DNA from 2 places in the Latilactobacillus sakei subsp. sakei DSM 20017 genome. Region 1 is predicted to be linked to the other one. Evidence: predicted binding sites of a transcription regulator. Region 1 holds the regulator's gene; the other holds the start of a gene.
The links. Region 1 encodes CtsR, which represses protease genes until heat stress. Its sites were predicted from a motif close to TTGGTCAAAAAAGGTCAAANA; they were not measured.
Positions count from the first base shown of each region.

Region 2: clpP (ATP-dependent Clp endopeptidase proteolytic subunit ClpP) is a predicted target of CtsR. The motif match lies at 1,681-1,701, and genes of this name have one in related genera.

Region 1 is NZ_AP017929.1:683,579-687,791, forward strand. Features, by position in the region: rRNA gene rrf (5S ribosomal RNA) at 1-95, shown strand, start outside; tRNA gene LEUCM_RS03360 (tRNA-Val) at 106-178, shown strand; tRNA gene LEUCM_RS03365 (tRNA-Lys) at 181-253, shown strand; tRNA gene LEUCM_RS03370 (tRNA-Leu) at 277-360, shown strand; tRNA gene LEUCM_RS03375 (tRNA-Thr) at 396-468, shown strand; tRNA gene LEUCM_RS03380 (tRNA-Gly) at 476-547, shown strand; tRNA gene LEUCM_RS03385 (tRNA-Leu) at 562-647, shown strand; tRNA gene LEUCM_RS03390 (tRNA-Arg) at 662-735, shown strand; tRNA gene LEUCM_RS03395 (tRNA-Pro) at 741-814, shown strand; tRNA gene LEUCM_RS03400 (tRNA-Gly) at 841-912, shown strand; tRNA gene LEUCM_RS03405 (tRNA-Pro) at 946-1,019, shown strand; gene LEUCM_RS03410 (CtsR family transcriptional regulator) at 1,178-1,648, shown strand; gene LEUCM_RS03415 (ATP-dependent Clp protease ATP-binding subunit) at 1,666-4,134, shown strand; gene LEUCM_RS03420 (fructose-bisphosphatase class III) at 4,204-4,213, opposite strand, start outside.
Region 2 is NZ_AP017929.1:1,869,050-1,873,262, reverse strand. Features, by position in the region: gene LEUCM_RS09445 (MarR family winged helix-turn-helix transcriptional regulator) at 1-140, shown strand, start outside; gene LEUCM_RS09440 (DsbA family protein) at 255-779, opposite strand; gene clpP (ATP-dependent Clp endopeptidase proteolytic subunit ClpP) at 1,004-1,588, opposite strand; gene LEUCM_RS09430 (glycoside hydrolase family 73 protein) at 2,132-2,713, opposite strand; gene LEUCM_RS09425 (nucleoside hydrolase) at 2,928-3,887, shown strand; gene LEUCM_RS09420 (adhesive domain-containing protein) at 4,077-4,213, shown strand, end outside.

The DNA.
Region 1 (4,213 bases):
ATACACCTGTTCCCATGTCGAACACAGTAGTTAAGCTTCTTAGCGCCGATAGTAGTTGGTGGGAAACTACCTGCGAGGATAGGACGTTGCCACGCTATATTTAATGGAGGTTTAGCTCAGTTGGGAGAGCGTCTGCCTTACAAGCAGAGGGTCACAGATTCGAGCCCTGTAACCTCCATTGAGTCGTTAGCTCAGTTGGTAGAGCATCTGACTTTTAATCAGAGGGTCGACAGTTCGAGCCTGTCACGACTCATCGGCCAAGTTACACGCCAAAATGCGGGTGTGGCGGAATTGGCAGACGCGCTAGATTTAGGTTCTAGTGTCTATATAGACGTGGGGGTTCAAGTCCCTTCACCCGCATTCAATTGAATATTCAATGAAAGTTATCTTATTATGCCGACTTAGCTCAGTTGGTAGAGCATCTGATTTGTAATCAGAGGGTCGGGCGTTCGAATCGTCTAGTCGGCATTAAGATGCGGAAGTAGTTCAGTGGTAGAACATCACCTTGCCATGGTGGGGGTCGCGGGTTCGAATCCCGTCTTCCGCTTTCATTATGATTAAGCCGGGGTGGCGGAACTGGCAGACGCACGGGACTTAAAATCCCGCGGTAGGTGACTACCGTACCGGTTCGATTCCGGTCCTCGGCATCATAATGAAAAATGCACCCATAGCGCAACTGGATAGAGTGTCTGACTACGAATCAGAAGGTTGTAGGTTCGACTCCTACTGGGTGCATATAACGGGAAATAGCTCAGCTTGGTAGAGCACCTGGTTTGGGACCAGGGGGTCGCAGGTTCGAATCCTGTTTTCCCGACTGGATACAAAAAGTTAATAAAAAATGCGGAAGTAGTTCAGTGGTAGAACATCACCTTGCCATGGTGGGGGTCGCGGGTTCGAATCCCGTCTTCCGCTTTTTTTGTACCCGTAAATAATTAAATAACTCTCCGGGAAGTAGCTCAGTTTGGTAGAGCACTACGTTCGGGGCGTAGGGGCCGCAAGTTCAAATCTTGTTTTCCCGACTCTCAAAGACTTGTTGTCGAACAAGTCTTTTTTTGTGCAGTTCTTCAAACTTTCCTTTTGAACGAATAATCGTTATAATAATAGTCAACGTTAGTCAAAGTTAAATTTTTAGACTGAATTATAAGCGCTGAAGAATGAAAAAAAGGGATTGATCTATTTGCAAAGTCAGAATATCTCGGATATTATTGAAGCCTATTTAAAAAAAATATTGGCTGACAGCGAGCAGATTGAAATTCGACGCTCCGAAATTGCTAAACTATTTAACTGTGTCCCGTCACAAATCAACTATGTGATTAATACCCGTTTTACAGAACAACGGGGGTATGTCGTCAATAGTAAGCGTGGCGGGGGCGGCTACATTCGCATCGTTAAGGTTCAATTCTTAGATGATCGCGACTTTTTAGAAGCGTTGATTGGTAGTGTTGAGGATCGAATCTCGCAAGCCGATACATTAGCTATTATCCAAAAACTCTATGATGAGCAGATTTTATCGCAAAAAGAGGGGAATTTGGTATTAGCAATGCTCAATGCGCAGACATTAGCCGTCAATGATAAGCAGTTAGAAGAGCAATTACGCGCACGAATGCTAATTGCTGTCTTAGAAAGATTACGTTACGAAATTAAGTAAAGAGTGGGGGATTATCCATGAATAATCTATTTACACCAAGTGCCAAAAACGTTTTAATGTTAGCGCAAGAACAAGCTAAGAAGTTTAATCATCATGCATTAGGGACGGAACATCTGTTATTAGCGCTCGTCCTCGAAAGCGAAGGGATTGCTGGGAACGCACTACGTGAACTCGGTGTGACACCCACTGATGTCTTAGAAGAAATTGAACGCTTAACCGGTTATGGTGATTCAATCGTTGCCATGGGTGTGGGCGGCTATTTGCCATACTCACCTAAAGCTAAACAAGTGCTAGATTTAGCGCGCGTTGAATCACAACAAGCTAACTCAGTCAAAATCGGGACGGCACACCTATTACTAGCGTTATTACGCGATGATGACATTATTGCGGCTCGTATTCTATTAAACTTAGGCCTCAGTTTAGCCAAAACACGTCAATTATTACTCCAAAAGATGGGGATTGATGCTGCAACTGCTAAGAAACGCGCTAAAGCCAGTGCTAAAAAGGTTGATCAAGAAGGCACGCCTACTTTGAATCAATTGGCACGCGATTTAACCCAAATGGCCCGCGAAAATCAAATTGATCCAGTCGTTGGTCGTGATTCAGAAGTTAAACGACTCGTGCAAATCCTAGCACGTCGTTCTAAAAATAATCCCGTTTTAGTTGGCGAACCCGGTGTCGGTAAAACAGCGATTGCTGAAGGCTTTGCCCAACGGATTATCAACGGTGATGTGCCAAGCGACATGCAACAAAAACGGTTAATGATGCTTGATATGGGCTCATTAGTCGCTGGCACTAAGTATCGTGGGGAATTTGAAGATCGTCTCAAGAAGATTATTGAAGAAATCCATGAAGATGGCCAAGTAATCCTCTTTATCGATGAATTGCATACCTTAATTGGTGCTGGTGGGGCAGAAGGCGCAATTGACGCCTCAAATATTTTGAAACCAGCCCTCGCCCGTGGCGAATTGCAATTAATCGGTGCAACAACACTTGATGAATACCAAAAATACATCGAAAAAGATGCAGCTCTAGAACGGCGCTTCGCGACGGTGACGGTTGATGAACCAACACCAGAAGATGCGGAACAAATCTTACGCGGGTTACGACCACGTTATGAAGAACATCACGGCATCACAATCTCTGATGAAGCATTACACGAAGCCGTTGTTTTAGCGAACCGTTATATCACAAACCGTTTCTTACCTGATAAGGCAATTGATTTGATGGATGAGGCGGCTGCAAAGGTCAGATTAGATGCTGTTAACCAAAAATCACCAATCGATCGCTTAGAAACTGAATTGCAATCGTTGGCGAAAGAAAAAGAAGTCGCAGTTGGTGCACAAGACTTTGAAAAAGCCGCTGCCATTCACGAAAAAGAAATTATTGCTAAGGCTAAAATGGCTAAGCGCCAAGCAGCCGAACAAGAAAATGGTGTCCGGACAGATATTCAAGTCCAACCAGAAGATATCGCACAAGTCGTTGCCCAATGGACGGGTGTGCCAGTCACTCAATTGCAACGTAAAGAAAGCGAACGCTTGTTGCAACTTGAAAAAGTCTTGCATGAACGGGTTGTTGGCCAAGAAGAAGCGATTTCAGCTGTGGCCTGTGCAATTCGTCGGGCCCGCAGTGGTTTGAAGGATCCTAAGCGCCCAATCGGTTCATTTATGTTCTTAGGCCCTACTGGGGTTGGGAAGACCGAATTGGCCAAAGCATTGGCAGAAGCCATGTTTGGGTCTGAAGACAACTTGATTCGGGTTGATATGTCAGAATACATGGAACGTTACAGTACGAGCCGGTTAGTCGGGGCAGCACCTGGTTACGTCGGTTATGACGAAGGTGGCCAATTAACTGAAAAAGTCCGCAATAAACCTTATTCCGTTGTTCTTTTTGATGAAGTTGAAAAGGCTCATCCAGACGTCTTCAATATCTTGTTACAAGTCTTAGATGATGGCTATTTGACAGATTCTAAGGGTCGGAAAGTTGATTTCCGGAATACAATCATGATCATGACGTCTAACTTAGGGGCAACAGCCTTACGTGATGACAAGTCAGTTGGTTTTGGGGTCAAAGATGTCACTGCCGATTACAAAGCAATGCAAGGCCGGATTTTGGAAGAATTGAAGAAGTCATTCCGCCCAGAATTCTTAAACCGAATCGATGAAACGGTGGTCTTCCATTCATTAACACAACCTGAATTGCGTGAAATCGTCAAGATTATGTCCAAAGGCATCTTAAACCGCTTAGCGGAACAAGGTGTCAAGATCAAGATGACTGCTGCAGCGATGGATGTTGTGGCTAAAGCCGGCTTTGATCCAGAATACGGTGCGCGCCCAATTCGTCGTGCATTACAAACGCAAGTTGAAGATCGCTTGAGTGAAGCCTTATTGGCTGGTGAAATCACGACTGATACACCAGTGACAATTGGGGCTACCAAAGGTGAAATTACCATTAATAGTAAAAAAGAAAAAACAACTGTTAAATAAAAGTGAGTACCAGCAACATTAAAAAGCGCCCAGACAAATTGATTTTGTCTGGGCGTTTTTTTAGTGTTATTAATGATCC
Region 2 (4,213 bases), 750 kb from region 1:
TTGAAATCTACGAACGTGTCGGTAACTGTACCAACTACCTAGATTTCACAAGCGACAAATATCATGACTTACGTCAAAGCATGAATGAAGTCGAAAAACATTTAAATGCCATTCAATCAGACACTGATCGATTTGCTTAAAGCAAATCATGATGAGTGCAAAAATTAAGCGATCGAGGTTCTTGTTTTAAAGAACTTTGATCGCTTTTTTATATTAAAAAGCGCGCCCTTGAACAAATCAAAGGCGCGCTTTACCTATTTAGCTTGTAAAATCCTATCGAGTTCTTCTGGTGTTATTGATTCATCAAAAATGTGTTCACCAGCGATGATTGTTGGGACGAATTTGATATTGGCGGCTTGAGCTTCGTCAACAATGGCAGCTAACTGCACGGTATTATCAAGTGGGCTTAGTTTAAGGTTAGCCTGCATGTATTTATCGAATTCAGAATCCGATAAATCAGGGCGCCACGTTTTTTGATGAGTGTAGAGAAAATGGATGGCGTTTAAAGCAACAGCGGGTTGATCGAAGGGTAGGTAAGTATGGGCGAGGTTACCGATTAATAGATCATCTTTATCCTTGTTATATGGTTTGATGATTCGTCGTACTTTACCGGCTTCGACGGCCTTAGTGAGCTGTTCCTCTGATTTGAGGAACCATTTGCGACAATAGGGACAAGCTAAATTCAAAAATTCAACAAGTGTGACGGGTGCTTCAGGATGGCCAATGACAATGCCACCTTCAGTTGTCACTTGATCACTTTTAATAACACTAATATCCATAATAAAACCTCCTCTGTATTAAACTAAGTATAGCAAATACGTAGCAAAAAAGGACATCACAAGGTTTAAACTTGAGGTGTCCTGTTTGAAGTAATGTCCGGAATGAAAACGTGCTTCCTCAAACTGTCTTTTCCGGTTAAACAAAAAATGGCAATCATGGTTGAAAAACACCATAATTGCCATTTTTTGTTAATCCTCAAAGTCAAAGCGTTTGAGTCAGCACTCTATTTTGGTTGGTTAACCATAATGTCGTCAATCAAACCGTAATCTTTTGCTTCTTGGGCTGTCATGTAGTTATCACGATCAGTGTCTGCTTGTAATTTTTCGAAGCTTTGACCAGAATTATCTGCCAAGATTTGGTTCAAACGTTTCCGAGTCTTCAAAATTTCGCGAGCTGCGATTTCAATTTCAGTTTGTTGACCTTGTGCACCACCTAAAGGTTGGTGAATCAAGACTGTTGAGTTAGGCAATGCAAAACGTTTGCCTTTTGTCCCAGCTGAAAGTAAAACGCTGGCCATTGAAGCAGCCATGCCCATAGCGATTGTTTGAACATCAGATTTAATGAAGTTCATTGTATCCATGATTGCCAAACCGGCTGTCACAGAACCACCAGGTGAGTTGATGTAGATTGAAATATCCTTATCTGAATCTTGCGCATCCAAGAATAGTAATTGCGCAATGATTGTGTTAGCCATTTGGTCGTTTACTTCACCAGATAACATGATGATCCGGTCTTTTAGTAAACGAGAGTAAATATCGTAGGCGCGTTCGCCACGAGATGTTTGTTCGATAACTGTCGGTACTAACATTGAATTGCCTCCTTATATAAAGCTGAGAAGATGGGCTTAACCAAAGTAATTGGTCAATCTTCCCAATAATCTATAAACCAAATTTTACAGCAAAGGTCAACTATGGTCAAATGGTAAGTCCTAAATACTGATTAATTATGTAGGGTGCAATTTAATCCAGAATATGTTATACTATTTATTAGTTAATCAGCACGTATCACTGTAGTATCAAGTATTGTTTGAAGACTTTAATCAACTGGAGTAACCCTGGAGTTACAAGTAGTGTAAAGAGGCGGCTTACGCTGTTTAAACGAGAAAATATTTAGAAACACAAGAATTGAGACATAATTGCATTAACCCAAAAATAAAACCGGCATATGAACATGCCTTAACCGCTAGTGATTTAGTACTAGCGAGCGGCGCCAATTAGTGACTGGCGCCCCGACATTATGTCAGAATTTAATATGCGAAATTAATTAGAAGGCCACCTAGAAATAGGTGGCCTTCGTCAATTCTATTAGAAAACGCCTGATATCAATTAACCGATATCAGGCGTTTTCTAATTTAAGCATCATATTCCGCCAAGTCATAGTCTTGGATTGCCTTTTTAATTTTAGTTGCGTAGTTAGGATCAGTGGCATAACCAGCTTTTTGTAAGAGGTCGGCTTGTTCCGCATAATTAGTGAGGTTGGTGAGTGTCGCGTAAGTGCCAACACTCAGAAAATTACTGTGATCTTGAATTGCGATTTCAAGAGAAGGGTAAACTTTGAAGTAATCTTTAATCGTTGTTCGTTGATTATTTTCGTATTCGTCGGTGTTCATTAGGATTTGCTGCCCTTGGTATTGTCCCTTAACACCAAAAAGGTTATTGGCCTTGGTTGCTAAATCGCTGCGCCCCCAGTCAGATTCGATAATGGCTTGCGCGATAACAATACTAGGTAAAACCTGATGCTTTTTTTGATAGACCAATTTAGCATTTTGACCGATTTTTTTAATGAAGCGACTTTGCCGTTGTTGTTCTTCTTGGTTAGTTTCCCAGGTTCGAGCGGGTGCTTGACTGCTTTGATGTAGGCCACAGCCAGTCAGTAGCACTAATAGGCCACTGAAAACTAGTCCGATCCGTATTTTAGACGTGATTGTTGCCAATGAATTGCCTCCCAATTGATAGTAAAGTTCAGCTTAACAAATAATACGGTAAAAGAATCAAAATACCCCCGAATTTTAGTGTGATTTAGTTAACTTTAAACAAATTTAAGAATAATCGGTTGGATTACAGTTTAGAATTTACGTTGTTCGCGCAATGCGGTACACTAAAGTTAGTACCAAAAAAGCGTTCACAAAGTTTAGGAGGAGTTGTAAAATGACACACAAAATGATTTTAGATTTAGATACTGGGATTGATGATGCTTTGGCGATTGCCTATGCATTGGGTTCACCAGAAGTTGAATTAATTGGCATTACCTCAGAATATGGCAATGTTTTGACGGAAAGAAGTGTCGTCAATAGTCAACAAATCTTACATTTATTGGGCCATCCAGAAATCCCAGTTTATTTAGGGGCTGGTCATTCTACGACGACTAACGACTTTAGCGTGTTACCAATTAGTGCGGAAATCCACGGGCAAGATGGGGTCGGCGAAATCCATTTAACACAACCGCATGCGGATGCCGCTAGTCAATCAGCTGTTGATTTTATATTAGCTGCTTGTCAACAGTATGGGGCTGATCTCAGCATTGTCGCGACTGGTCCAATGACGAATTTAGCATTAGCAATTCAAAAGGATTTACCAACGCTTCAAAAAGTGGGACAAATTGTCATCATGGGTGGCGCGCTCACAGTTTGTGGGAATGTTTCGCCATATGCGGAAGCTAATATTAGTCAAGATCCAGAAGCAGCTGATTTACTTTTCAAGAGTGGGTTACCAGTCACGATGGTCGGCTTAGATGTGACACTCAGAACACTCTTCACTAAGACGGATACCCAGGAATGGCGGGAACTTGCAACGGATGCGGCCAAAGCCTATGCTGATATGGTTGATTATTATATTAAGGCGTATGAAGTAACATCACCTCATTTACATGGTTGTGCCCTACATGATCCATTAGCAGTTGCAGTGGCAATTGATTCAAGCCTTGTGACAACCTTCCCATTGAATCTGAAAACAGAGGTCGAAGGGCCTTCACGTGGTCGGACAATTGGGGACAATGCCCGTTTGGACGATCCAAAAACGAGAACAGCTGTCTGTGTGCAAGTTGATACACCACGCTTTTTAGCTGAGTTCAAAACACGGATTGGGCAACTCTTAAAAGTAGCAAAATAATTAACAAGCAAAAAAATAGTATTATTAAAATGAAGGTCGTATATTAGCGTTAAAGTAAGCACCTATGGCTATATAGTCATGGGGGCTTTTTTGTGTTATTTTTTATAACTAATAATTACCATAAGCATAAAATCACCTTTTGTATTTTGTGAATGTTAAGTTGAAACTATACGAAAGGAGTGTTGCCAAATGAAAAAGGTTAGTCATAAGAAATTGCTTAGGCGGACATTATATGTCTGTAGTGGCACGTTGTTATTACTGAATAGTGGTGTTGGGGTGGCGAGTGTCTTTGTCATCAATCAAAATCGGGCGCAAGCGAGTCAGGT